2 regions of the Microbacterium sp. Z10_103 genome follow, and region 2 is predicted to be linked to the other one. Evidence: predicted binding sites of a transcription regulator. Region 2 holds the regulator's gene; the other holds the start of a gene.
The links. Region 2 encodes HrcA, which represses chaperone genes, less so after heat shock. Its sites were predicted from a motif close to TTNGCACTCGNNNNNNNCGAGTGCNAA; they were not measured.
Positions count from the first base shown of each region.

Region 1: the regulator HrcA is predicted to act here: its motif matches at 6,303-6,329, upstream of groES (co-chaperone GroES).

Region 1 is NZ_JBZEGK010000001.1:315,189-329,790, reverse strand. It holds gene AC4FS2_RS01430 (branched-chain amino acid ABC transporter permease) at 1-359, shown strand, start outside; gene AC4FS2_RS01425 (branched-chain amino acid ABC transporter permease) at 368-1,348, shown strand; gene AC4FS2_RS01420 (ABC transporter ATP-binding protein) at 1,440-2,375, shown strand; gene AC4FS2_RS01415 (ABC transporter ATP-binding protein) at 2,372-3,109, shown strand; gene AC4FS2_RS01410 (ABC transporter substrate-binding protein) at 3,376-4,656, opposite strand; gene rarD (EamA family transporter RarD) at 4,817-5,782, opposite strand; gene groES (co-chaperone GroES) at 5,918-6,214, opposite strand; gene AC4FS2_RS01395 (Hsp70 family protein) at 6,550-8,583, shown strand; gene AC4FS2_RS01390 (LuxR C-terminal-related transcriptional regulator) at 8,620-11,154, shown strand; gene AC4FS2_RS01385 (IniB N-terminal domain-containing protein) at 11,283-12,023, shown strand; gene AC4FS2_RS01380 (hypothetical protein) at 12,010-12,657, shown strand; gene AC4FS2_RS01375 (dynamin family protein) at 12,592-14,106, opposite strand; gene AC4FS2_RS01370 (dynamin family protein) at 14,106-14,602, opposite strand, start outside.
Region 2 is NZ_JBZEGK010000001.1:1,357,050-1,371,651, forward strand. It holds gene AC4FS2_RS06350 (HIT domain-containing protein) at 1-160, opposite strand, end outside; gene AC4FS2_RS06355 (16S rRNA (uracil(1498)-N(3))-methyltransferase) at 204-935, opposite strand; gene dnaJ (molecular chaperone DnaJ) at 939-2,060, opposite strand; gene hrcA (heat-inducible transcriptional repressor HrcA) at 2,114-3,154, opposite strand; gene hemW (radical SAM family heme chaperone HemW) at 3,237-4,454, opposite strand; gene AC4FS2_RS06375 (DUF1990 domain-containing protein) at 4,454-5,104, opposite strand; gene lepA (translation elongation factor 4) at 5,213-7,057, opposite strand; gene AC4FS2_RS06385 (pyridoxal phosphate-dependent aminotransferase) at 7,070-8,224, opposite strand; gene AC4FS2_RS06390 (ExeM/NucH family extracellular endonuclease) at 8,442-13,094, shown strand; gene AC4FS2_RS06395 (alpha/beta fold hydrolase) at 13,158-13,877, shown strand; gene rpsT (30S ribosomal protein S20) at 13,989-14,249, shown strand; gene holA (DNA polymerase III subunit delta) at 14,309-14,602, opposite strand, start outside.

The DNA.
Region 1 (14,602 bases), 1.0 Mb from region 2:
ACCCGTCGCTGGCGGCCGCATCCGGTATCGATGTCGACTTCGTGGTCCGGATCATCTGGGTCGTCTCCGGCGCGATGGCCGCCCTCGCGGGCATCCTCTACGCCTACTACCGCCCGGGCATCAAGTGGGACATGGGGGCGCAGGTACTCCTGCTCATGTTCGCCGCGGTCACCCTCGGCGGTCTCGGCACCGCCTACGGCGCCCTCATCGGGTCGATCATCGTCGGGCTCCTCGTCGAGGTATCCACCCTCTTCGGGATCCCGTCCGACCTCAAGTACGCCGTTGCTCTGTTCATCCTCATCGTGATCCTGCTGTTCCGACCGCAGGGCATCCTCGGCCGCCGCGAGAGAATAGGTTAGGCGCGCAAATGGAATGGCTTCCCATCCTCTCCAACACGGCTTCGTCGATCCTGAGCCCGGCCACGATCGGCTACGCGCTGGCGGCCCTCGGCCTGGCCGTGCACTTCGGCTACGCGGGCCTGATCAACATGGGCATCGCCGGCTTCATGGCCATCGGCGCGTACGGCTACGCGATCTCGATCCTCTCCTTCGGCCTCCCCTGGTGGGCCGGGGCGTTGGTCGGACTGGCCGCCGCCGCCGTGTTCGCCCTCATCCTGGGCATCCCAACCCTGCGGCTGCGCGGCGACTACCTCGCCATCGTGACCATCGCCGCAGCCGAAGTGGTGCGGCTCCTCTTCCTCACCACCGCGTTCGACGAGTTCACCGGCTCGGCCGACGGGCTCAGCGGCTACCACGCGAGCTTCCGCGCCTCGAATCCACTCCCCGACGGCACCTACGGCCTCGGCCCGTGGACGTATAACGAGAACGGCTGGTGGGTGCGCATCATGGGCCTGGTCACCCTCGGCATCGCGGTGCTGGTGGTGTGGATGCTGATGCGCAGCCCCTGGGGGCGCGTCCTGAAGGGCATCCGCGAAGACGAGGACGCTGTGCGCTCGCTCGGGAAGAACGTGTTCTCGTACAAGCTGCAGTCGCTCGTGCTCGGCGGCATGCTCGCCGCGGCCGGTGGGATCGTGTACGCCCTGCCCTCCGCGGTCAGCCCCGGCGTGTACGTCACGTCCCTGACGTTCTTCGTGTGGACCGCTCTGCTCCTCGGCGGCGCCGCGACGGTGTTCGGACCGCTCCTGGGTTCCCTCATCTTCTGGGCACTGCAGACCTTCCTCTCGAACGTCCTGCCCGCGCTCGTGGAGGCCGGCGTCCTCCCCTTCATGTCACAGATCCAGGCGGGTACGCTTCGCTTCATCCTGGTCGGCATCGCACTGATGCTGCTGGTGATCTTCATGCCGCAGGGCATCCTCGGCAACAAGAAGGAGCTGACCTTTGTCCGGTAACAGCATTCCGAGCGGTGCCGATTCCGAGGGTGTGGACGCGTCGGCCGTCCCCGCGACGACCTCCCCCACGCCCCGCCCGAAAGCCACGGGCCTGCACGTGGGTGAGGCGGCCCCGGGTGTGAAGAAGGTCGACCCGATCATCGTGGCCGACAACATCACCCGCTCGTTCGGCGGCGTGAACGCCGTCGACGTCGAGCACCTCGAGGTCCCCCGCGGCGCGATCACCGCCTTGATCGGACCGAACGGCGCCGGCAAGACGACACTGTTCAACCTCCTCACCGGGTTCGACAAGCCCAACACGGGGTCGTGGACGTTCGACGGCAAGTCGCTCTCCGGCGTTCCGGCCTACAAAGTCGCGCGCTTGGGGCTGGTGCGCACGTTCCAGCTGACGAAGGCCCTCGGCCTGCTCACGGTCATGGAGAACATGAAGCTCGGCGCCACGGGGCAGCGCGGCGAGCGCTTCTTCTCGAGCCTCATCCCCGCTGCCTGGCGCGGGCAGGACGCGGAGATCGAAGAACGCGCCGAGGTCCTGCTGCAGAAGTTCAAGCTGGACACGAAGGCCGACGACTTCGCCGCGTCCCTCTCCGGCGGTCAGCGAAAGCTCCTGGAGATGGCGCGGTCGCTCATGACCCAGCCCACGCTCGTGATGCTGGACGAGCCGATGGCGGGCGTGAACCCGGCCCTCACCCAGTCGCTGCTGGACCACATCCTCGACCTCAAGGATCTCGGGATGACGGTGCTGTTCGTCGAGCACGACATGCACATGGTCCGCCACATCGCCGACTGGGTCATCGTCATGGCCGAGGGCCGTATCGTCGCCGAGGGCGATCCGACGTCGGTCATGAAGAACCCGGCCGTCATCGACGCGTACCTCGGCGCGCACCAAGAACTCGACCTCGGCGTCGTCACCGGGCGCATCCCCGTGGTCGCAGCCGATCCCACGACGGATGCCGCAGCATCCCAGAGCGCCAGCGCCGCCCTCCTCGTAGACCAGGGCGTCGCCGAAGACGAGGAGAACCGCTCATGAGCGCCGTTGCCACCGACACCGCGGTCGTCTTCGTCGACGACGTCCACGCCGGGTACCTCCCCGGTGTGAACATCCTCAACGGCTGCTCCCTCACCGCCCACCAGGGCGAGCTCATCGGCATCATCGGGCCCAACGGCGCCGGCAAGTCGACGCTGCTGAAGGCGATCTTCGGGCAGGTGAACGTGCGCAGCGGCCGCGTGCTCCTGGAAGGTGAAGAGATCACGGGGCTCCGGGCCAACAAGCTGGTCGGGCGCGGGGTCGGCTTCATCCCGCAGACCAACAACGTCTTCCCGAGTCTCACGATCGAAGAGAACCTGCAGATGGGGCTCTACCAGAACCCCAAGATCTACAAGGAGCGCCTCGAGTTCGTCACCGGGATCTTCGCCGAACTGGGCAAACGCCTCAAGCAGCGCGCCGGGTCGCTCTCCGGCGGTGAGCGCCAGATGGTCGCCATGAGCCGAGCGCTCATGATGGACCCCAAGGTGCTGCTGCTGGACGAGCCGTCAGCGGGTCTGTCGCCGGTGCGTCAGGATGAGGCGTTCATCCGCGTCTCGGAGATCAACAAGGCCGGCGTGACCTGCATCATGGTCGAGCAGAACGCCCGCCGGTGCCTGCAGATCTGCGACCGCGGCTACGTCCTCGACCAGGGTCGCGACGCCTACACCGGCACCGGGCGCGAGCTGCTGAACGACCCCAAGGTCACCGAGCTGTACCTCGGCACGCTGGGCCAGTAACCCGGACTCTTCGAGGCCGGTAACCCGGGCTCTTCGAGGGGGGGATGCCCCGCGGCATCCCCCCTCTGCCGTCCCCGCGCCCGCGCAGCGGGGTGCTGGTGCCCCGAGTGCACGGGATGCTGCCGAACGCACGACCTCATCACGCAAACAACCCGTGCACTCGCAAAGAACTCGTGCACTCGCGAACCGCTCCCCCCGAGCGGCGCGCCCCGGGAACGGGAAAGGCCCCGGTCTTGCGACCGGGGCCTTTCGCGTGAATGCGGTGATCAGCCCTCGTATGCGACGTAGTTGTTGTCTTCGCCGAACTGGTAGATGCCGATCGACGCCTCGGTCGGGTCGCCGACCTCGTCGAACGTGATCGGACCCGAGATGCCGTCGTAGTCCGCGGTGCCACCGTCCAGGATGATCTGGGCGCAGTCCGCGTACGTCGAGCAGGTCTCACCGTCGCCCGAACCACCGGAGACCTCGACGAGCTTCTCGGCGATGTCGGCGGGGTCGGTCGAACCGGCTGCCAGCGAGGCGAGCGCGAGCAGGACCGTGGCGTCGTAAGACTCAGCCGCGTAGCTGTAGTCCTCCAGAGCCGGGTCACCCTCGGCCTCGACGAAGGCGTCGAGCTCGGAGGTGAAGTCGGCGATCGAGTCGATCGACAGACCGGGCAGCGTGCCCTTGGCGTCCGTGAGGGAGCCGGCCGGGAACGTGTCACCGAAGTTCTTCAGGTTACCGTCGACGAAGTACAGGTCTTCGGCGGGGTACTGACCGAACAGGCTCGGCAGGATCGTGGCAACCTCGTCGAACGTGATCAGGGCGATCGCGTCGGGGTCGGCCGCGAGGACCTCGCTGATCTGCGTGTCGAACGTGGTGTCACCGGTGTTGTAAGTGGTCTCCGCGACGACCTCGCCACCGGCGGCCTCGAAGGCCTCCGAGACGTACTTGGCCAGGCCGGTACCGTACGAGTCGTTCAGCACGATCAGACCGAGGGTCTGGTTGCCGTCCTCCGCGATGAGGTTACCGAGCACCTCGCCCTGCAGCACGTCGGAGGGTGCGGTGCGGAAGTACAGCCCGTTGTCCTCGTAGGTGGTGAAGGCGTCCGACGTGTTGGCCGGCGAGAACTGGATGACGCCCGCGCCGACGACCTGGTCGATGAACTGAAGCGACGTGCCGGACGAGGCAGCACCGATGATCGCGGAGACGTCCTCGCCCAGCAGGCGGGGGATCTCGGTCTCGTATGCCTTGTTGTCGGTGTCGCCGGAGTCACCGAACGCCACCTCGATGGACAGGCCGGTCTCATCGGAGATCTCGTTGATCTGTGAGGCGGCGTAGCCGACGCCGGCCTCTTCCGGCGGGCCGAGGAAGGCCAGGTTTCCGGTCTGAGGAAGCGCGGTGCCGATCTTGAGGTCGAGCTCGCCGCCGACCTCGGACGACGAGTCGCCGCTCTCGGCGGCTTCGCCGCCGCCGCCGGCGCACCCGGCGAGAATGAGCGCGCTGGCACCGACCACGGCGATGCCGCCGATGACCTTACCGGCGCGCGAACGTGTGAAGACGCTCATGTTGCTCCTTGCTGCTGTGTATGAAGGCGGGCCAACTCGGGCGCCACCAGTGAGCTAAACCTAATGCGCGGGGCATCTCGCGAGTATTGCCGTTCGTTAACGATGTGTAACGGGACCCAATCGTTACCTGGCACGGATGCTGCGGCCCTCGGGCCGCGCGTCAGGCCAGTTCCGCCACATCCGCGGTCGCCCCGCGCCCGCGCCGTGCACCTCGCACCGAGTCCGCGGTGAGCAGGATCAGGGCCACCCAGACGAGCCCGAATCCGATCCAGCGCTCCAGGGGCATCGGCTCGCCCAGCACCCACACCCCGATCGAGAACTGCAGGATGGGCGCCACGAACTGCAGCATCCCCATGACCGTCAGCGGCGTGCGGCGGGCACCGGCGGCGAAGAACAGCAGCGGAGTGGCCGTCACGACGCCCGCGAGGAGCAGAAGGATGGCGTGCCCGGCGCCGGCCGTGAAGAGCGTGAGGCCCGAGGTGGCGCCGACGATGGCGAGCTGGACGAGAGCGACGGGAGTGAGCCACGCCGATTCGAGCGTCAGTCCGCTGACGGCGTCGACGGCCCCGCCGATGCGCTTCTTCACCAGTCCGTACAGGCCGAAGGAGAACGCCAGCCCGAGCGCGATCCACGGGAAGGCGCCATACCCGACGATGATCACGATCACCGCGACGGCAGCGATCCCCAGCGCGACCCACTGCGTGATGCGAAGGCGCTCGCGGAGGAGGAAAACGCCGAGCATGACGGTCACGAGCGGATTGATGAAGTACCCGAGGCTCGTCTCGATGACGTGGCCGGTGAGGGTGGCGAGCACGTAGATTTGCCAGTTGACGTAGATGAGCGCCCCCGCCAAGGCGGTCCAGCCGAGCAGACGCGGCTGGCGGAGGATCGCCAGGAGCGGCCGCCACGCCCGCGTGACGGCGAGCAGGGCGACGCAGAACACCAGCGACAGCACGATCCGCCATGCGACGAGTTCCCACGGCCCGGTCGGCGCCAGCGAGACGAAGTACAGCGGCAGGACCCCCCACATGAGGTACGCCACGAAGGCGTACCCCCCGCCGAGCAACGTTTCGCGGCCCTCGGACCGGCGGGGTGCGGACGGGAGGTGGTCGGTCGTCCGGGTCACTCGATCAAGCCTACGGGCGCCCCGCCCTAGGCGCGCCGCCCTAGGCGCGCCGCCCTAGGCGCCGGAGGGAACCGCGCGGGGATGCAGAAGGCCCCGGATGCCGCAGCATCCGGGGCCTTCGTCAGAACGTGTGCGTCAGCGGACGACGACTGCGAGCACGTCGCGCGCCGAGAGCACGAGGTACTCGTCGGCCCCGAACTTCACCTCGGTGCCGCCGTACTTGCTGTAGATGACGCGGTCGCCGACGGCGACGTCCAGCGGGACGCGGTTGCCGTTGTCGTCGATGCGGCCCGGCCCGACGGCCACGACCTCGCCCTCCTGGGGCTTCTCCTTGGCAGTGTCAGGGATGACGAGACCACTGGAGGTGGTCTGCTCTGCCTCGACCTGCTGGATGACGATGCGGTCCTCGAGCGGCTTGATGGAAACCGACACGGTCTACCTCTTCTTTCTTGACGCTTCGGTACGGAAGACTCGTTAGCACCCACCCATGGAGAGTGCTAACGCCAGTCTACGGAAAGAGTTGGCACTCATGCAACGCGAGTGCCAATCCCTGCACTCCGGACGTGGGCGCACGAGCACGGCGGGCGTGTTCCGACCTCTCTTCCTATCGGTTGATGCGTGTGTAAGAATCCCGATCACAGGTCGGCACGTAGGGGGCACGGGCCGACGAATTGGGACATCAGTGGGGATGTCGCAAGGCATTCCATACCGATGGTGTGGAGACGAGCGGGTGTGTTTCGGCGCACCTTCGTCCGGGGGAAAACAATATGAATGCTGCGTACTTTCTGGCGATCGACATCGGAACGAGCCGCACTTCGGCGGCTATCGCGAGGTCTGCTCCAGACGGCAGTCTGCTGGCGACACCGGTGCCTCTGGGGCGCAGCGGTGACAATGCACCGACCGTGGCCTTCGCCGCCGACGGCGAACTGCTGTTCGGCGACGCCGCCGAACGGCGCGGTCATACGCAGCCCGACCGCCTGATCCGCGAGTACAAGCGCAGGATCGGCGACGACGTGCCGATCCTCGCGGGCGACCGCGCGTTCGCGCCGGAGGAGCTGTACGCCCTCACGGTGGACTGGGCCGCGCGGGTCGTCGTGGAGCGCGAGGGAGATACGCCGGCCCAGCTGGCGATCACCGTGCCGGCGGCCTGGGGCGACTATCGCAGCGGTCTCGTCCGGGCGGCCCTGGCGACCCAGGGATGGCGCGATGTCGTCGTGATCTCCGAACCCGAAGCTGCCGCACGGCACTACGAGTCGACCAATCCGCTGGACGCAGGACGGGTGCTCGCCGTGTACGACTTCGGCGGGGGGACGTTCGACGCGGTCGCGCTGAAGAAGGACGCGCACGGCGAGGTTCGCATCGTCGGTGCACCGTCGGGGATCCCCGACCTCGGAGGTGCCGACTTCGATGACGCGGTCGTGCGCCACGTCGTGCGGACCGCACAGGTCGACGCGACGACTCTCTCGGGAACCGCCGCGGGGCGGATGGCCCTGTCGGCGCTCCGCCGCGAGTGCGTCGACGCGAAGGAGTCGCTGTCGTTCGATTCGGAGGCCGTGGTGCCCGTGCTCGTCGGCGGCGACCAGCGCAGCGTGCGCCTGAGCCGCGACGAGTTCGAGCTCATGATCGCCGACGACCTGGAGCGCACGGTCGAGGCGTTCCAGGATGCTCTGGATGCCGCGGACGTCGAGCTCGCGGACGTCGACGCGATCCTCCTCACTGGCGGAACCTCACGCATCCCGCGCGTCGCGCAGGTGCTGTCGGAGCGGTTCGACCGTCCGATCGCCCTGGACGCCGACCCGAAGGCGATCATCGCGCTCGGCGCGGCGAGGGCCGCCGCCGACGCGGCCCGGGCTGCCGTCGCGGCGCACGCCGGCGACGACGCGGATGACACGGATGCGGCGCTCGCGATCTTCGAGACGCCGGCTCCGGCGTCTGCCGCTCCGCGTCGGGCCTGGTTCCGGCGGCTGCCGAGTGCCGCGTACATCACCGTGGGCGCGGCGATCCTCGTCACCGGCATGGGGGTCGCTGCTGCACCGGCGCTCGGCACCGGCGTGATCACCGCATCCGAGCGGGCAGGGATGACGACAGCGCCCGTCGCCCTGGACGACGTCGACGACTCAGCCTCGGTCGAAGCGCCCGTCGCGGAGGCGATCGTCGAGCCGGTGGCCGAGGTACAGACCCCGTCCGCACCGTCCGCCCAGTCCTCCCAGCGCCCGCCCGCGAAGAAGCCGGCGGGCCCGACCCCCGGCACGAAGCGGACCGCGGCGCCGGAGGCTCCACGCACGGCGACCGCACCGAAGTCGACGGCCGCATCGCCGTCGACACCGTCGGGCTCGGGTAATCCCGCATCGACCGGGACGCCGGCGGGACCGTCCACCGGCTCCCCCGCCACCGACCCCGCAACCGGGAGCGGCACGGGCGACGACACCGGAGGCGACGCAGGCACCGGAGGCGACGCAGGCACCGGCGGCGGTGACACCGGAGGCGACACGGGCACCGGAGGCGAGACAGGCACCGGCGGTGGAGGCGACACCGGCGGAGGCGACACAGGCACCGGGGGCGACACAGGCACCGGCGGCGACGCAGGCACCGGTGGCGGTGACACCGGAGGCGGTGGCGGCCACGGCGGTGGTGGTGGCGGCCACGGCGGCGGCGGCCACGACGGCGGCGGCCACGGTGGCGGTGGTGGCGGCGGCCACGGCGGCGGCGGCGATCACGACGGCGGCGGAAACGGTGGCGGCGAGTCGACCCCGCCCGCCGAGGAGCCCGCACCCGCTCCCTCGCCGATCTCGGCTGCCTGAGCCGCACGGGTCCGGACGATGGCGACCACGGCGACCATGCCCATCTCTCCCCTGCTCCACGAGGAGTTCGACGGCGTTCCGATGATCCTGACGCGCCCGGCGCGCATGCACGTGGAGGCGCTCGTCCACGATGACCGCGCCCCGCGCGTGCTGCTCGTCGGGACGGCGGGTTCGGGGAAGACGCGCCTCATCCGGCGGCTTCTCGCGCAGTTCGCGCAGGACGGGCGTACCGCCGTGCCGGCGCAATCGGCGAGCGCCATCGCGTCCGCGTCTGCCACCGAGGTCGTCGTCGTCGACGATGCTCATCTCCTTCACCCGGACGACCTCGCCGCGGTGGCCGAGCGGCTCCGCATCCCCGGCGCGGGCATCGTCCTCGCCATGCGCCCGTGGCCCGCCCGCGACGAGCTGCGTGCGGTCGCCGAGGAGCTGGAGAAGGTGCATCCGGCGATCGTGCTGGGCCATGTGACGCGTGCCGACGTGCTGGACGAATGCGCGGAGAAGGGATGCCGGATCACACCGCGCTGTATCGACAGCATCCTCGACCTCACCGGGCATCTCACGTGGCTGGTCTCGGAGGCGCTCGCGGTGCACAGCGACAACTGCGACGAGGATGCGGCACACCACAGCGTGCGGGAAGAGCTGCGCGACATCATCGCGCACCGCATCGCCGGATTGGACGATGACCTCCGGCGGGCGATCGAGACGCTGTGCCTCACGCCTCAGAGCCTCCCCTCGGATGAGGCAGCGCAGTGGTCGCACGCCGGCCACGCGAAAGGGCTCCTGCTGCGCAACGGGCAGCCGGCACCGGTGGTCCGTGACACCGTGCGCGCCACGATCGGCATCGACCGGTTGGTCGGGTTGTACGCGGAATCGGGCATGACGGAGACGGATCCCACACTGCGTGAGCTTCTCGGCGGCCTGCACCATCCGCGCGTCGCTACGGCGCTCCTGCTCGACGGCGACGCGGCCCTTCCGCGTGACCCCCGTCGTGCCGACGAACTGTTCCGGGCCGCCGGTGAGGCCGGCGCCGATCCGCGGACCGTCGCCGTGCGGCGAGCACGGGCGGCGTGGAACGCCGGGGCGATCGACACCGCCGGGACGGTGCTGGATGCCGCGGCGATAGAACCCCCGCACGCGACCTTCGCCGAGGCGGGCTCGATCGCGGCGGCCGTCTGGGCGGCGCGAGGCGACATGCGGATGGCGTCCACCGTCCTCACACATACCGCGCTGGGCTCTCCCGATGCGGTGGCCCATGCCACGATCGCGGCGATCGGCGCGGGCGACGTCGAGGAACTCGACCGCCTCGCGGACGTACGCCCCGCGCGGGCGGTCCCGTCGACCCTGATCGTGTCCCAGGACCTCCTCGCGCGAGGTCTCCGCGCGAGCCTCGGTACACAGGCGCGCACGTGTTTGAGCGACCTTGTGCGGGCCACCGAGATGTACACGGCATCGGCGTGCGATGCCCCCACTCCTGAGCTGCCGGCCGTGATCGCGGCCATCGCCGCGCTCAGCCTCGGAGAGCTCAACGTGGCCCACACCGTGATCGACGCGGCCGTGCAGACCCGCCACGGCGGCACCTGGGCGCGCTCCCGCCTTCTGCTCTGGCAGGCATGGATCGCCGTCCAGCGCGAGCGACCGCACGAGGCCGAGATCGCTCTTCAGCACGCTCAGATCGGCCGGAAACTGGCACCGCGCGAGCGGATCCTGGCCGACGCGATCACCATGGCTCTGACCCGACGATACGCGGACTCCTCGGCGCTCGCGCCGGCCTGGCGGCTCGCGCGCGAGAGCATCCTCCGCGCGCGTTTCGACCTCTATTCCCTCCTCCCGCTCACCGAGTTCGCCGTCAGCGCGGCGCGGTTGGGCGACATGGATCGGATCCGCCCCAACCTCGATGAGGCGTATGCCGCCGTCGAGCGCCTGGGGTCGCCGCCCATGTGGTCGAGTCACCTCAACTGGGCGGGGCTGCACTGCAGCATCATCCTGAACCAGCCCGGTGATCTGGCGCCGCACGCGCGGGCGCTCCTTGCCGCGGCACCGCACAATCGGCTGGCGAAGATGATGGCCCGGGCCGGCAAGGTGTGGACCGAGGTGCTGACCGGTCAGGTCGACGTGGACGACATCGAACACGCCGCCCTGGGGCTTGCAGCCGTCGGCCTCGCGTGGGACGGCGCCCGGCTTGCCGGCCACGGGGCCGGACGGACCGAAGACCGCCGCGTCATCGCACGCCTGCTGGCATGCGCGCGGCAGCTGCACCCGCGGGAAGAACTCGACCGGACGCCCGACGAAGAAGCGAGCGGGACGACGGGGTCCCTCACCCGGGCGATCGAGGTTCTCAGCGCGCGCGAACGCGACGTGGCGGTATTGGTCGTTCAGGGGAAGACCTACGCAGAGATCGGCGAGTCGATCTTCATTTCACCTCGCACGGCTGAGCACCATATCGCCCGCATTCGCCGGCGCCTGGGCGCGACGTCGCGATCCGATCTCATCGCGAAACTCCGTCTCGTTCTCGAAGACGCCGCCGAGCCCGGCGACCTCCGCCGATCCGCCCGCACGGCGGAGTTCGCCTGAGCACCACGGGACCCCCCGCGTGCCCCCACCCACCCCCTAGTGCACCCCCTACGGCATGGGGGTAGCCCCCGACGCGGGGCGGGAGCGGAAGCAATAGCGTCGAGTCATCATCACCCTAAGGAGCCGAAATGAGCGTCACACTGGCCACGATCGCCGACGCGCTGATCGAGTTCATCCTCAGCCTCCTCCGCGATCCCGAAGCGGCCGCGGAGTTCGACCAGGATCCGCAGGCGGCACTGTCGTCGCGGGGGCTGAGCAATGCCACAGCCGCGGATGTGTGCGCCGTCGCACCGGTGATCGCGGAGAGGGCACAGATCGTCCCGGCCGCCGTGGCCCCCGACCCACGGCCGGCGCCGCCAGAGGTGAGTCCCACCGTGCGGGAGATCAACGCGATCACGAACAGCTTCTCCTACGTCGATGACCGCGACACCGTTCTCGACCAGTCGGTGAATCAGAACATCTGGGCGGACGGTGATGTCACCCAGGTGTTCGACCAGGACGCCGTCGTAGCCTCGGGCGATGACGCCATGGCCGCCGGCGACGACGCCACGGTCGAGACCGACATCGACAATTCCACGGACATCGACGCCGGGGACGACGTGGCGATCGACGGAAGCGACATCACAGAGAACACCGCTACCGACTCGGGCAACACCACGACCGACACCGCGACGACGACGGATGCGTCGACGACGACGACCGTGACGGACTCGATGAACGAGACCACGGGCACCGCCACGGCCGACGACTCCTTCAACGACAGTGCGTCCACCTATACCGAGACCACCGTCGACAGCGACACGTCCGCGGTGTTCGACTCCTCCGACTCGGCCGTGATCGAGGAGATCCCGTCCGATGACAGCTTCTGATCTCGAGCGGAGGCGCGACCCCGACAACGCCGTCGCGGGTCGCGGCCTCCCCTCGAACACGACCGGGGAAGGACGTGCAGCCCCTGCGCGTCCTTCCCTCTCAGACAAAGAGGCCGCGCCGGTGCTGGTGAAACTGCCCGCACCGGCGTCGGTGCGTCTCAGCCAGCTGTCATGGGTGCTCTCGCTCGCGGTGAGCGCGGTCGCCGTGGTCTACCTCTTCATCATTCGCGAGCCGCAGCTGCCGGAGATCGTCCGTGTCATCAAAGGCGTCGACGAGAGCCGTGCTGACGCGACCTACGACACCGCAGCCGACATCGTGTTCTGGTCGGTGTTCGGGGTGCTCGTCGCCCTCTGGCTCGTCCAGGTCACCCTGCTGGTCTCCTTCTCGAACCGCCGACCCCACATCCGCTGGTGGCTTTTGGGCACCGCGCTCCTCCAGGGCGGCGTCTTCCTGGTCTGCCGCGAACTCGTGGCGGTGGGAGAACGGGGCGTTCCGCTCGAGCGCGTGCTGTTGCTGGCTCTGGCCTTGGCCGTGGTGGGGTTGCTCTTCGCGACCTTCCCGCGCGCCCTACGCTGGACCGCTCGCAAACACGACGTCGTCCGCGGCGCCGGCGCTGCGGGCGGCGACCTCTGACGCGATTCCCTCGATGCTGCGCACGACCATGCGGCAGAGGTGCGCGGTATAGCGGTCGTTGATCGGCGACTCTCCCAGCGCGCGCCAGCGGGTGAGCAGTGCTCCGATGCGGGCCGTGCGCTCCTCGGGTCTCGCCGTCTCGGGCAGACCCAGCCGCGCGGATGCCGAGATGCCCAGGCCGCCGAGGACCCGCTCCCCCTCGGCGACGTCCGCCGGCGAGAGAGCAACGGAAGAGGTGCGTAGGTCAGCGAGAAGGGTCAGCTCGCGCAGCTCGTGACTGCGCGACACGATCCGCTCGATGCCACCGAGCACGGCGTCCGCTCCCGGGCGCGGCCGTTCCCGGACGACCTGTTCCACACCCTGCAGGACCCCGCGCGCCTTCAGCGCGACAGCCCGGGCACGGAAGTGGTCGACGACGAACTGCTGCAGCGTCACCATGCCGCTTTGCTGGACGAGCCGCTCGGCGAGGGCGGACGAGGACGTCGCACCGCCGCGGATGAGGGCAGCCGCCAATCGGACGCCGAAGATGCCGAAGCGTTGCAGCAGGTTCTCCCGCACGGGGATGCTGAGCGAGGTCGCCGTCGTCGGACGCACGAACCGGTCGGCCGACAGCAGGAGGCGCTCCCGCACGTCACGGTCCAGTCGCGCGAGCTCGCGCAACGCGATGAACTCGCTCTCGCGAAGGGTGCGCGCGCCCTCCGCGAGCAGGCCGGCGACCGGGAGGACCCCGAGGGCGAGCGCTCTCAGCTCGCCGTCGCGGCGATAGCGGTCAGCGATCGCCGCGGCGGAGAGCAGCGAGTCGATGCGGCCCGAGCCGATCTCGTCTGCGCGGGACAGCACCGCCACGGCGTTCACGGTGGAAGACGGCCCTGCCGCCGTGTCGTGGAACGCCCGCAGGAACGAGACGTCGGAGGAGTGCACGTGCCGCAGGAGATACACGATGGCGTCGGCGGCGGACGGGGAGTTCTCCGGCACGAGGAACTTCATCGACCGCGCCGAGTTCGTCCGCGTCACCGACGCGATTCCGGGCGTGTCGATGAGGATCGTCGACCGCAGGCTCTCCGACGGCCAGCCCACGTCGATCCACGCGACGTCCTCGACGGGATGGCCCTGCAGGTCGAGATCGAGCCGCCCCTCCACACGGCGGACAGGCAGGCGCACCGCCGTTCCGTCGACGAGGTGCATGGTGATCGCCGCCGTCGGCGCATAGCGGTACCACGTGATCGCCCGCGTACATTCACCGGCATCGGTGGGGGCGATCCGCTCGCCGATCAGGGCGTTCAGGAGCGTGGACTTCCCGGCCTTGACGATACCCGCGACCGCGACGCGCAGCGGTTCGCGCAGCCGGCGGGCGTAACCGTCGAGAAGCTCCACCGTCTCGGGCTCATCCTCGTACAGGATGCGGGTGGCATCGATGACGTCGGCGACGTCGCTCAGCGAGGTCCGCATCACTTCGCCCGCCGCGCGGCCGCAGCCTCGATCGCGGGGATCTGCTGGCGGAGGTTCTCGATCTGACGCAGCCGCGTCTCGAGCTCTTTCACCCGCCCGTCGCGATCGGCGGTGTAGGTCGCGGCGGCCTGCTTGGCGGCGAGCACCGACTCCGACAGCGACCGGTGCAGCTCGTCGGCGATCGTTCCGAAATGATCGCGGGAGGCACGTTGAACGAGGCGCAGACGATCTTTCAGCTGCTTGCCCACCTGGAACACGACGTCTTCGATATGCCGGCGCAAGAGGTTCTTCGCCTCCATCTGCCGTCGCGTCAGCCGGCCGGTCATGTCTTCACGGAAGGCCCGGCGGCCGACGAGCACGCCCGCCAGCAGAGACAGGGGATTGATCAGCGAGAGGCCGACAAGGCTCGTCGCGAGCCCCACCATCAGCACACCCCCGTACGAGCCGCGCACCCCGATGTAGATCTTCTCCGTGGCACTCATGCGCCCCTCGTCGA
Region 2 (14,602 bases):
CGACGACGTTGCGGTAGGCGCTCGTCTTCGGGATCACCAGCAGATGCACGGGCGCCTTCGGCGCGACGTCCCTGATGGCGAACGCGTTTTCCGTTTCGGCGATGATCTCGCCGGGGACTTCGCCCTCGAGGATGCGCGTGAAGATCGACGGTTCGCTCATACGTCCAGTCTATCGACGGGCCGCCCACCCCAGGCGGGGCGGGTCACCAGCGGCCGAGGGCCACGTTCGCCACCGAGAGAGCTGCGGCGCCTGCAGTCGAGGTGCGGAGTACTGTCGCGCCGAGGCGCACGGGCTCCGCTCCGGCCGCGGTGAGCGCAGCGATCTCGCCCGGCGACACACCGCCCTCGGGCCCGACGACCAGGGCGATGTCGCGCGCGTCGGCGCCGAGGTCGAGCCCGGACAGCGGCAAGGACGCGGACGGTTCGAGGATCAGCATCCGCACTCCCGGTGACAGCGCCGAGAGTGCGGTCGTGTCGACCGGCTCGGTCACGTCCGGCAGCCACGCGCGGTGCGCCTGCTTGGCGGCCTCTCGGACGATCGTGCGCCAGCGGCCGAGGGCCTTTTCGACTTTGCCATCCCACCGCGACACGCTGCGCTCCGCTTGCCAGGGAATGATCCGGTCCACGCCCAGCTCGGTGGCCGCTTGCACGGCGAGCTCGTCGCGGTCGCCCTTTGCGAGGGCTTGCACGAGGATCAGTCGCGGGGCCGGCGCCGGCACCTCGGTTCGGGCCGAGACCCGGACGACGACCTCCCGCGCCGACACGGAGGTCGCGGCGCCGTCGAGCCACACCCCGCGTCCGTTCCCCACGGTCACGCCCTCCCCGGACCGGAGGCGCCGCACGTTCGCCGCATGGTGCGCCTCCGCGCCGGTGAGGACCATGTCGCCGCCCGGCTGCGCGTCGGTCGCCTCCTCGGTGAGGAAGTGCAGCGCCACGGCTCAGGCGTTTCGGAAGCGGTCGCGCAGCTTCGCGAACAGCCCCTGGTGGAACTCCGCCAGCCGCGGCTCGGGCGGCTTCGCCCGCCGGGCGAACTCCTCGATGAGCGCACGCTCCTTGCCGTCCAGCCGCGTGGGGGTGACCACGTGCACGCCGACCCGCAGATCGCCGCGCTGAGTGCCGCGCAACGGGGTGACGCCGCGGCCCTTGATGGTCAGGACATCGCCGGATTGCACGCCGGGGCGCAGCTCGAGTTCGACCTCGCCATCGAGAGCTCCGATGGTGGTCTCCGTGCCGAGGATGGCGTCGGGCATCGACACCTCCAGCGTCGCCAGAAGATCGTCGCCCTCCCGGCTGAACACCTCGTGCGGGGCGACGTTGATCTCGAGATAAAGGTCGCCGTTCGGGCCGCCGGCGGGCCCGACCTCGCCGGACCCGGGTAACTGCAGCCGCAGCCCCGTCTCGACGCCCGCAGGAATATCGACCGACACCGTGCGACGCGAGCGGACCCGGCCCTGGCCCTGGCACGTGGCGCAGGGGTAGGGGATGGTCGTGCCGTATCCCTGGCAGGTCGCGCAGGGCTGCGAGGTGACCACGTTGCCGAGGAGGCTCCGCACCGTCCGCTGAACATTGCCGGTGCCGTGGCAGATATCGCACGTGACCTCGGACGTGCCGGGCTGACAGCAGGAACCCTGACACGTCTCGCACAGCACGGCCGTGTCGACCTCGAGGTCGCGATGCGCGCCGAACACGACGTCGCCGAGCTCCAGCGTCACCCGAACGAGCGCATCCTGGCCGCGCTCACGCCGCGACCGCGGGCGCCCACCGCGACCGCCGCCGCCCGTGCTTCCGAAGAAGGACTCGAAGATGTCGCTGAAGCCGCCGAAGCCGGCGGCACCGCCCCCGCCGAACGGGTTCGAGTCGCCGCCCATGTCGTAGCGGCGGCGCTGTTCCGGGTCGCTCAGAACGTCGTACGCATGCGTGACGAGCTTGAACTTCTCCGCTGCATCCTCGCCGGGATTGACGTCGGGGTGCAGTTCGCGCGCCAAACGCCGGTAGGCACGCTTGATCTCGTCCACGGACGCGTCGCGCGCGACGCCGAGGACCTCGTAGTGGTCAGCCACAGTCGCCTTCCTGCCCGCAGAGCGCGGGATCGTTCGGGAACCGGATGCCCGCCTCAGCGGCTGTTCTCGTCCTCTTCGAGCATCCGGGTCAGATAGTGCGCGACGGCGCGAACCGTCGCGAGATTGGAGGGGTAGTCCATTCGGGTCGGACCGAGCAGACCCACGCGTGCACCACTGGCAGGTGCGTCGTAGTCGCTGATGAGCACGGAGGCCTCGGGGAGGCCGAACGGTTCGTTCTCGCGCCCGATACTCGCCGAGAGTCCCTGTTCATCCGCGACCATCTCGCTCATCAGACGGAGCAGGGTCACCTGCTCCTCGATTGCTTCGAGGAGCGGGTAGATGCTGCCGCGGAAGTCCGACTCCCGCCGCGCGAGGGTCGCCGTGCCGGCCATCACCAGGCGGTCCTGGCGGAATTCCTCGAGCTCCTCGGCGAGCACGCGAAGGATGGGGTGCGCGATCGCGTCCAGTCCGCCGCCGGCAGGCGCAGCGCCGTTCAGGAGGGCCGTGAGCCGCTCCGCGCCGTCCCGCACCGAGCGCCCGACCACCAGCGCCCCGATGCGGGCTCGCAGCTGGACCAGCTCAGCGTCGGTGGGTGCCTCGCGGGCGAGCGCGATCCGCTGCGTGACACGGCCGGTGTCGGTCACGACGACCACCAGCATCCGGCCGCCGCCGAGCCCCACCAGCTCGACGTGGGTGACGTTCGCGGCGGCGAACGACGGATACTGCACCATCGCGACCTGCCCGGTCAGACGAGTGAGGGCACGGACGGTGCGCGCCAGCAGATCGTCCAGGTCGCCGGAATCGCCCAGAAACGACGCGATGGCGGAGCGTTGGGCCGGCGTGAGGGGGCGGAGGCCGGCGAGGTGATCGACGAAGACGCGGTATCCCTTGTCGGTGGGGACGCGTCCCGAGGAGGTATGCGGGGCGGTGATGAGCTCTTCGTCTTCGAGCAGCGCCATGTCGTTGCGGATCGTGGCGGCCGAGACGCCGAACGCGTGGCGATCGACGATGGCCTTGCTGCCGACGGGCTCACGCGTATCGACGTAATCCTGCACGATGGCTCGCAGCACCTGGAGACCGCGTTCCGTGACCATAGCGCTCCTCCCCTACGAACGTTGGCACTCGTCATCCCTGAGTGCCAATTCTAGCGGATGAGTGTGGACGTCAGCCGGAAGCTCACCGCGTCAGCGTGTGCACGACAGCATCCGCCAGCAGGCGCCCACGACGAGTGAGCACCACGCGCCCGCGCACGGCTTCGCCGCCCTCCACGAGACCGTCCGCCACGAGCCCGGCCACGGCGTGGCGTCCCTCGGCCAGGAGCTCGGCCACGGGGATGCCCTCCCGGATGCGCGAGCGCAACAGCACCGCCTCGAGCCGCTGGGCGTCGGCGTCCGGTCGCTCCCGTCCGGCCGCGGGCGACTGGCCCTGCGCGAGCCGGGCGGCGTACGCGGCCGGGTGGCGGACGTTCCACCATCGGACTCCCCCGACATGACTGTGCGCGCCAGGGCCGTAGCCCCACCAGTCGGTGCCGCGCCAGTACGCCAGGTTGTGCCGGGAGCGCTGCTCGGGGGTGCGTGCCCAGTTCGACACCTCGTACCAGTGGAGCCCCGCCGCCTCCAGCAGGTCGTCGGCCAGTTCGTACATGTCGGCCTCGAGGTCGTCGTCGGGCTCGGCGAGCTCCCCGCGCCGGATCTGCCGCGCGAGCTTCGTGCCGTCCTCGACGATCAGCGCGTAGGCCGAAAGATGGTCGGGTTCGAGCGAGATGGCCTCCTCCAGGGAGGAGCGCCAGTCTCCGAGCGACTCACCGGGGGTGCCGTAGATGAGATCGAGGCTCACGTCGAGGCCGGCCCGTCGCGCGGCAGCGACGGCGGTCCGGACGTTCGCGGGATTGTGCGTGCGGTCCAGAGCCGCCAGGACGTGAGGTTGCGCGGACTGCATGCCGATGGACATCCGGGTGACGCCGGCGGCGGCCAGTTCGACGGCGACGGCGTCGGTCACGGTGTCCGGATTGGCCTCGACGGTCACCTCCGCGCCGGGGACGACTCCGAACGCGCCTCGGACGCCGTCCAGCATCCGTGCGAGGTCACCCGGCGGAAGCAGGGTCGGTGTTCCGCCACCGAGGAACACCGTGGATGCCGGTCGCACCTCTCCGGTGCCCGCGAGGACGCCGACCGACATGTCGATCTCTCGGAGGAGAGTGTCGGCGTACTGGTCCTGCCGGGCGCCGCGGAGTTCGGAGGCGGTGTAGGTGTTGAAGTCGCAGTACCCGCACCGCACTCGGCAGAACGGCACGTGGAGGTACGCCCCGAAATCGGCCGCGGGATCGGTATGGATGTCAGCAGGGAGGGCTCCGTCGAGCGGTGCGGGCTCGCCGAGAGGAAGAGCAGCGCCCATCAGCGCGACGTCGCGTACAGCGGAGAGATCGCGCGCAGGTACCGCTGGAACAGGTCACGACGCCGGTGGCGGATGAGCCGCGGGTAGAGCCGGTAGAGCAGCGCAGCCGGAGCGTCGAAGGCCCGGACGGTGAACCACACCTCGTCGTTCTCGCGCCACTCGAGCAGGAACAGCTCCTCGCCGCTGACGACGGAGTCTCCGACCGTCCCGAGGATGAAGCCCACGCGACGCGGCTCTTCGCTGACGGAGATCACACGTAGTTCGGCGTCGACGCGCATCCGGCGCACGCGACCGCGTAGGCGCACCGTCGTACCGGGGGCCACGAACGGGGTGCCGTCCGCATCGAATCGCTGGTCGGATTCGAGCCGGCTGGGGGCGACCGGATTGCCCTCGGCGTCGTAGCCGACGCCGGCATACATCGGCCCCTGTGCGGGGCGGACGTCGGTGAGCGAGAGACCCCCTTCGCGCTGCGCAGCCCACGACAGGAGCGCTTCACTCGCCACCGCGAAACGCTCCTCGCCGCTGCCGATCCGCCAGCTCTCCTCCGCGGGAATGGACCGCTCCGGCGGGTAGTGCATGAGGTCGGGTGCCTGGGTCGCTCCCACGGCGGCGTAGTCGACCGTCTCGTCTCGAAAGGTCCCACGGCGCATGCATCCAGGGTACTTCGGGTTTCCCGTGTGGCGCCCGTGATCTCCCCAGCCCTGTGGAACATGCTCCGATTCGGGCGGTCTCCCGCGGGGCCGGCGCCCGGGCGCGGGCTACTTCTTGGTGTCGATGTCGCCGGAGAGAGCGGCGATGAACGCCTCCTGCGGCACCTCGACCCGGCCGACCATCTTCATGCGCTTCTTGCCCTCTTTCTGCTTCTCGAGGAGCTTGCGCTTGCGGGTGATGTCACCGCCGTAGCACTTGGCGAGCACGTCCTTGCGGATGGCGCGGATGTTCTCACGGGCGATGATGCGCGCGCCGATCGCCGCCTGGATCGGGACCTCGAACTGCTGGCGCGGGATGAGCTTGCGCAGGCGCTCGGTCATCAGTGTGCCGTAGGCGTAGGCCTTCTCCCGGTGCACGATCGAGCTGAAGGCGTCCACCTTCTCGCCCTGGAGGAGGATGTCGACCTTCACGAGGTCGGCCTCCTGCGAGCCGGCGGGCTCGTAGTCGAGGCTCGCATACCCCTGCGTGCGGCTCTTGAGCTGGTCGAAGAAGTCGAACACGATCTCGCCGAGCGGCATGTTGTACCGCAGCTCGACGCGGTCCTCGCTCAGGTAGTCCATGCCCAGGAGGGTGCCCCGGCGGGACTGGCAGAGTTCCATCACCGTGCCGACGTAATCCTTCGGCAGCAGGATCGCCGCCTTGACCATGGGCTCCGAGACCGAAGCGACCCGCCCGTCCGGGTACTCGCTGGGGTTGGTGACGGTGATGGTCTCCCCCGTGTCGGTGGTGACGGTGTAGATCACCGACGGCGCAGTGGTGATGAGGTCGAGTCCGAACTCGCGGGCGAGGCGCTCGGTGATGATCTCCAGGTGCAACAGCCCGAGGAAACCGGCCCGGAACCCGAATCCCAGCGCCACCGACGTCTCAGGTTCGTACTGCAGGGATGCGTCGGAGAGCTTGAGCTTGTCGAGCGCCTCACGCAGGTCGGCGTAGTCGCTGCCGTCGATCGGGTAAATGCCCGAGAACACCATCGGTTTGGGATCGGTGTACCCCGGCAGGGCGTCGGTCGCGGGCTTGCGGTGCGTGGTGATGGTGTCGCCCACCTTCGACTGGCGGACGTCCTTCACCCCGGTGATGAGGTAGCCGACCTCGCCCACGCCCAGCCCCTGGGTGGGCGTGGGCTCGGGGCTGGACACCCCGATCTCGAGGAGTTCGTGGGTGGCCTTGGACGACATCATCTGGATGCGCTCACGCGGATCGAGCTTGCCGTCGATCATGCGCACATACGTCACCACGCCGCGGTACGCGTCGTACACGGAGTCGAAGATCATGGCGCGGGTGGGGCCTTCGGCCTTGCCCTGGGGTGCCGGAATCTCTTGGACGATCCGGTCGAGGAGCTCTTCGACGCCCTGGCCGGTCTTGCCGCTCACCCGCAGGACGTCGTCGGGGCTCCCCCCGATCAGTCCGGCGAGCTCGGCGGCGAACTTCTCGGGGTCAGCCGCGGGGAGGTCGATCTTGTTCAGCACCGGGATGATGTGCAGGTCGTTCTCGAGCGCGAGATAGAGGTTCGCCAGGGTCTGCGCCTCGATCCCCTGCGCGGCGTCGACGAGGAGGACCGCACCCTCGCACGCGGCAAGAGACCGGCTGACCTCGTACGTGAAGTCCACGTGCCCGGGCGTGTCGATCATGTTCAGCGCGTAGGTCTGGGATGCCGAGGCCCACGGCATCCGGACGGCCTGGCTCTTGATCGTGATGCCACGCTCGCGCTCGATGTCCATGCGGTCGAGGTACTGCGCACGCATGTCGCGGTCGGCGACGACACCGGTGATCCCCAGCATCCGATCGGCCAGCGTCGACTTGCCGTGGTCGATGTGGGCGATGATGCAGAAGTTTCGGATCAGCTCGGGCGGGGTCGCGGACGGCGCGAGAGGCTGTAGGGCACGGGGTGACATGTCCCGTCGATTCTACGGGCGCGGCGCGTGCGGCGCGGGCAGTCGCCGCATCCCCTCCACGAGCGCCCCTCGATCGCTCGCCACGCACACGCGGATCCACCCCTCGCCGGACGCCCCGAACGCGGAGCCGGGGGCCACTGCCACACCGCGCTCGTCCAGGAACCGCTCGCACCATGCCGCCACGTTCCCCTCGGTCGCGTGCGACATGTCGATCCAGAGGTAGAAGGCGCCGCTGGGCTCGAGATAGGTGAATCCGCCGTCGTCGAGCACCGCTGTGGCGGCTCGAAGGTTGGCGGCGTAGTGCGCTCCCGCCGCGATGACGCCGTCCTGAGGTCCGGTGAGAGCTTCGAGGGCGGCGTACTGCGCGGCGGTGTCGACGCAACTGATCGCCGCCTCCTGCACGCGAAGCATCGTCTCGGTCATCCCCGGCGGGGTGACGAGCCATCCGACTCGCGCACCGGTCATGGCGTAGGTCTTGGAGGTCGAGAACACCGTGAGCACCCGCCCGTCGGTGTCGAACGTGGCTGCGCTGGCGTGGGGCGCACCCCACGTGAACCGTTCGTACACCTCGTCGCTGATGAGCCACAGATCGTGCCGACGGGCGAACGCGACGAGCTCGGCGATGAGGTCGGGGGCGTAGGTGACCCCGAGAGGGTTCGACGGCGAGTTGATGACGATCGCGCGGGTGCGCGGTGTGACCAGCTGCGCGAGGGCGTCGGGGTCGGGCGCGAAGCCGCGCACGGCTTCGAGTCGGTACGGCACAGGGCGGGCCTGGAGCATATGAGCGTTCATCGTGAAGGTGGTGTAGCCCGGGTCGGGAACGAGGACCTCGTCGCCGGCGCTGAGCGCGAGCGTCATCGCCTGGTGCAGCGCCTGCGTTCCCCCCACGGTGACCCAGACCTGCTCGAGGTCGACGTCGAGGTCGTTCTCGCGTGCGAGCTTGGCGACGATCGCCTCGCGGAGCGGCCGGATGCCGCCGTTGGGCGTGTAGCGGGTCGCACCGTCCGTCCACGCCTGCGCGCCTGCCGCGCGGATCCGCTCCGCGACGGCCTCCCCGGGCTCGCCGACGGACAGGATGATCGTCCCCGGGCGCCGCAGCGCGATCTCCAGAATCCGGCGCACGCCCGACCCCGGCATGTCGTCGATGTGCGCGGAGACGTGCGGCATGCCGCCATCGTAGGGGGCGCCCCCCATCTCCGAACCCAGGCGCGGGCGACCCGCCGACGAGCATCATTTCGATGGCGGGAACGGACTGTTCACACCCCGGAAACCCGGTGTCCGCGGCCATCCCTATGATCGGAGTCAGGTCCCCCCGACCCCCCACGGTGCCCACCCCGGGCGCATCGCGATGCTCGCGTGCGCTCAGAATCTCGGAGAAGAGTCTGTGACGACGCATCCCTCGGTCCCGGTTCTGCGTGACTCCCACCGGACGGGGACGATCCGCTCCCTGCTCTCGGCCGCGCTCGTCGGCGCGCTGTCCCTCGGCGCGGTCGGTCTCGGCGTCCCCGCCTCGGCCGCAGTGAGCCCGGATACCCCGGTCGTCATCAACGAGGTGTACGGCGGTGGCGGCAACAACGGCGCCACCCTGACCCACGACTTCGTCGAGCTGGTCAACGTCAGCGACGCACCGGCGGCGCTGACGGGCTGGACGCTGCAGTACGCCTCCGCCACCGGCGCATTCTCCCAGCAGCTCCCGCTGACGGGCACCATCCCCGCACGCGGCCACTTCCTCGTTCAACTCGCTGCGGGCGACGGCGGAACCACTCCCCTGCCCACCCCGGACGCCACCGGCTCGCTGGCGCTCGGGGGCACCGCGGGCAAGGTGGCCCTCGCGTCCGACACCACGGCGGTCAGCGGCCCGGATGCGGCGAACGTCGTCGACTACGTCGCGTGGGGATCGAACGCCACTCCCGCGGCCGGCACCCCCGCGCCGGGGGCGACGAACACGACGAGCGTCTCTCGGGATACCGCGCACACCAACACCGCCGTCAACGGGGCGGACTTCACCGCGGGAACTCCCACCCCGCGGAACTCGCAGGGGGCCGCCGAACCCGCCCCCGGGCCGACCCCGGAACCCACACCCACCGAACCCGCGCCCGAGCCCACGCCGACGGACCCGGCGGTCGTGACGATCGCCGGCATCCAGGGCACGGGACCGTCGAGTCCGCTCGGCGGTCAGACCGTGACGACCGAGGGTGTCGTAACGGCGCACTACCCCACGGGCGGTTTCAACGGGTACGTGATCCAGACGCCCGGCACGGGCGGCGCGCTGGATCTCGCCACCCACACCGCGTCCACCGCGGTGTTCGTTTTCGCGCCGCAGGCGGTCTCGGAGGTCGCCCTCGGGCAGACCGTCCGCGTGACCGGGGTGGTCGGTGAGTTCAACGGCCTGACGGAGCTGACCGTCGGGCCCAGCGACGCGCAGGTGATCGCCGACGCGGCCGAGCCCGTGCCCGCCACCGTGGGGTGGCCCACCGATGACGGCCAGCGTGAGGCACTCGAGTCGATGCTCGTGCAGCCGCAGGGCGCCTTCACCGTCACGAACACCTTCACGACCAACCAGTACGGCGAAGTCGGACTCGCAGCTGGCGACGAGCCGCTGCGCCAGCCGACGGATGCCGCGACCCCGGGCAGCGGCGAGGCGGCGGCGGTCGCAGCTGACAACGCGGCGCGTGCCGTGACCCTCGACGACGGTGCGTCGACCAACTTCCTGAGCGCCGCGAACAGCGGGCTGACCCCGCCCTACGTGTCACTGACGGAGCCGGTGGTCGTCGGCGGTGCGGCGCGCTTCGCCGCACCCGTCATCGTCGACTGGCGCAACGGCGCCTGGAAGCTCAACCCCACGCGCGCGCTGGTCGGCGACGGCTCGGGCGGCGACGACGGCGTGGAATTCTCGAATCCCCGTACGGCGGCTCCCGCCGGCGTGGGGGGCGCTGTGAGCGTCGCATCCTTCAACGTCTTGAACTACTTCACGACGCTCGGAGACAGTGACCCGTCGTGCGAACCATTCGTAGACCGCACCGGCAACGGCAACAACGTGGACGAGGGATGCCTGCAGCGGGGCGCTTGGGATGCGGCGGACTTGGAGCGCCAGCAGGACAAGATCGTCTCGGCCATCACGACCCTCGACGCCTCCGTCGTCGGGCTGATGGAGATCGAGAACTCCGCGGCGCTCGGTGAGACGCCGGACGAGGCCACAGCATCGCTCGTGGACGCGCTGAACGACGCGGCCGGAGCAGGCACGTGGGACTACGTCCGATCCTCGGAGGAGCTGCCGCCCGTCACGGAGCAGGACCTCATCACCAACGCGATCATCTACCAGCCGGCGCTCGTCGAGCCCGTCGGACCGTCCCGCGCCCTGGGCGCCCTGAGCGACGGCGACGAGGCGTTCAGCAACGCGCGTGAGCCGATCGGTCAGGTCTTCGAGCCCCTCGCCGGAGGCGACCCGTTCCTGTTCGTCGTGAACCACTTCAAGTCCAAGGGATCGGCCGGACCGCTCCCCGGCGACGAGGACAGCGGTGATGGACAGGGGGCATCGAACGCTTCCCGAGTGGCGCAGGCGACCGCGCTGCGGGACTGGGTCACCGACATCCAGGGTGATACCGCCTCCGTGATCCTTGCCGGGGACTTCAACTCCTACGGCCAGGAGGACCCGCTGCAGGTGCTCTACGCGGGGGGTTACGCGGACGCGGAGGCTGCCTTCGAACTGGGCGAGTCGAGCTACTCGTTCCAGGGACTGTCGGGCTCACTCGACCACGTGCTGCTGAACGAGGCGGCGCTCGCACGCGCCACCGGCGCCGACATCTGGAACATCAACTCGGGCGAGTCCGTCGCTCTGGAGTACAGCCGCCACAACAACCACGGCGCCCTCTTCCACGAGCCCGGCCCGCACCGCTCATCGGACCACGACCCCGTCAAAGTCGGCCTCACCGCCGAGGAAGCACCGGTCGAGATAGACATCCTGACCATCAACGACTTCCACGGTCGAATGGAAGCGAACCCGTCCGGTGACGAAGCGGGTGCTGCGGTGATCGCCGGGGCCGTGAAGGCGCACGAGGCGGAGAACCCGAACACCTTGTTCGTGTCGGCCGGTGACAACATCGGGGCATCGACGTTCACGTCGCTGATTCAGGACGACAACCCCACGATCGACACCCTGGTGGCATCGGGGCTGGACGTGAGCGCGGTGGGTAATCACGAGTTCGACCGGGGGCTCGATGACCTCGTGAACCGGGTCATCCCGCGGTTCGGGGGGAACACCGACCCGGCGAATGTGACCGCCGAGCAGCGTGCACTTGGTGAGGCGTACGGCCTCGGGGCGAACGTGTACGCGAAGGGCACCGCCGATCCGGTGCTTCCGGAGTACGTGATCAAGGAGCAGGACGGTGTGGGGGTCGCCTTCATCGGGACGGTGACACCGGACACGGCCACGATGGTCGACCCCGCCGGGGTCGCGACGATCGAGTTCGGCGACCAGGTGGAAGCGGCCAACCGGGTCGCCGCCGAACTGGCAGCGCGGGATGATGTGGACGTCATCGTGCTGCTGACCCACTCCGGCGCCGCGACCTCCGGCGACTGCGCGGCCCTCGCCGCCGATCAGGCCGGGTTCGGGGCGCTGGCGACCGGCGCGTCGGCGGAGATCGACGCGATCGTGTCGGCGCACACGCACCAGACCTACGCGTGCGACGTACCCGTCGATGGGGCTGCGGGTCAGACCCGCCCCGTGATTCAAGCGGCGGAGTACGGCAAGGCGATGGGCAAGCTCGACATCGCCTACGACCGGGTCCGCGACGAACTGGTCTCCATCGATGGAAGCACCTTCCCCTTGAAGGGCGCGTACCCCGCCGACGCCGACATCCAGGCGACCGTTGACGCGTACGTCGCCGAAGCCGACGTGCGCGGTGCCGTACCGGTCGGGGAGATCAGTGGCGACATCCTCCGCGGCGGTGCCAAGCCCGGTGATGACCGCGGGGTGGAGTCGTCGATGGGGAACTGGGTCGCCGACGTGTACCTGTGGGCCACCAGTGACAACCCGCAGTTCGCGGGCACCCCGGCCCAGATCGCGTTGATGAACCCGGGCGGACTGCGAGCGGACCTGCTCCGCGGCGAGGACGGCATCGTCACCTACAAGGAAGCGGCCCTGGTACAACCCTTCGCCAACACCCTGGTGACGGTCACCCTCACCGGCGCGCAGATCCAGGAGATCCTGCAGCAGCAGTGGAAGGCGACCGGCGACCGACCCAAGCTGCACCTGGGGGTCTCGGACGGGTTCAGCTACGAGTACGTCGAGGATGCACCGCCGCCCGGGCAGGCCGCACCGCGGAGCGGGCGGGTGGTCTCGATGAGCTATCAGGGTGAGGCGATCGCTCCGACGGACACGTTCACCGTCGTGACGAACTCGTTCCTCGCCAACGGCGGCGACGGATTCGCCACGTTCGCCGAAGGCACCGACCGCACCGACACCGGTCAGGTCGACCTCGACGCGACGCTGGCGTACTTCGAAGAGTTCGACGTGGTCGACCCCGCGCCGCTCGGTCGCGCGATCCTGTCCCTCGTCGGCAACCCGGGTCAGAACCCGGGGACGCCGCCGACGCCGGTCGACCCCGGTGTCACCCCGCCCGCGGCCGGTCAGCAGACGGGTGGCGAGTGGGCCGACGTCACGCTCAGCAACGGCGGTCGCGTCGAACAGGGCGGCGTGCTGCGGGTCACCGTCAGCGACCTCGACCCCGGGCAGCAGATCGCCGCGACCCTGTTCAGCGACCCGATCATCGTCACCGGCATCCCCGCGGCCGACGCCTCCGGCGTCACCTCGTTCTCGATCGCGTTCCCCGTCGACTTCGACCTCGGCGCCCACCGCCTGGTCATCACGGCAGCCGGACTCGACCCCATCCAGGTCGGCGTCACCGTCCTCCGATCCGGCGCCCTCGCGGTCACCGGTGCGGAACTGCCGTGGGGTGTCGCCCTGGCGGGCGGGTTCCTGCTGGTGGCCGGCGGCCTGGCGTTCGTCCTCCGGCGCCGGACCGCCGCGTCGCGCTGACGCGTGCAAGGCGGCCCCGGTCTCCCGTGCGGAGAGGCCGGGGCCGCGTCGTATCGTGGGTGCATGACGGTCCAGGTCGTGCTCGTCCACGGCATCCGCACGTCGGCGACCATGTGGCGCGCCCAGGTCGCGTACCTCGAAGGCCGTGGCACGCCCGTGACGGCGGTGGACTTGCCGGGCCACGGCACGAGGATGGCCGAAACCTTCACCCTCGACGGCGCACTCGAGACGATCGACACCGCCGTGCGCGCCGCCGCCGAACGCGGCCCCGTGCTCCTGGTGGGACATTCCATGGGCGGGCTGCTGTGCATCGAGTACGCCGGTGCGACGGATCCGCCGCCTCTTCACGGCTTCATCGCCGCGTCCTGCACCGCCATCCCCCGCGGCTTGGGCCTGGCCACCTACCGCGCACTGGCACGGGGGTTCGACGCGCTTCCCGGGCGGGGGCTGCGTATCACGCAGTACATGCTGGAGAAGACCCTCCCCGCCGAGACCCGTGATGACTTCGGCGCCGGCGGTTACGCCTTCGATGCGCAAGACACCGCCATGGCGAGCCTTTCCGTGCTGGACCTGCTCACGGCGCTGCAGCGGATCCACGTTCCGCTGTGGTTCGTCAACGGCCAGTACGATCAGCTGCGATTGAACGAGCGACTCTTCCGCAAACTCGCCCCGGACGCAGAAATGGTCATCGTTCCGCGCACCACTCACCTCGTCTCCGCCATGCGTCCCGAGGTCTTCAACGCGGTACTGAACCTGGCGATCACGACCATCGAGCACAACTGATAGACTCGGTGATTGGCTTGCGTGTGGGTCCCACCCCTCACGACCGCTGCGTGGCACCCCTCTACTGTCATGCGGCATTGACCAGACAACTCCGAACGAAAGACGTCGACCGTGGCGAATATCAAGTCGCAGATCAAGCGCAACAAGACCAACGAAAAGGCGCGTGCGCGCAACAAGGCCGTCAAGAGCCAGCTGAAGACCGAGGTGCGTCGCACCCGCGAGGCCATCGCCGCCGGCGACAAGGCCGCCGCGGAGAAGGCGCTCATCACGGCGACCAAGAAGCTCGACAAGGCCGTGAGCAAGGGCGTCATTCACGAGAACCAGGCAGCGAACCGCAAGTCGGCCATCGCCAAGCAGGTCGCGGCTCTCTAAGACCCGTTTCGAAGGCCCGCTCCGTTCGCGGAGCGGGCCTTCGGCGTACCTGCGTCGCGTCAGGCGGCGAACGGTGCGCGGGTCGCGATGACGGTGATCATGCGCTCCAGGGCGAAGATCGGGTCCCGTGACGCGCCCTTGACCTCGGCGTCGGCCCGCGCGGTGGCATGGATGGCCATGCCGAGGGTGACCTGTGACCACCCGACCAGGTCGCGGCGCGCGCGATCGACCTGCCAGTCCTTCATGCCCAGCCGCGCAGCCAGGGCCCCCGAAGGCTCCCGGCTCCCGGCGACTCGCGCCATCGTCCGGAGCTTGAGGGCCACCGCGGCCACGAGCGGCACAGGGTCGGCGCC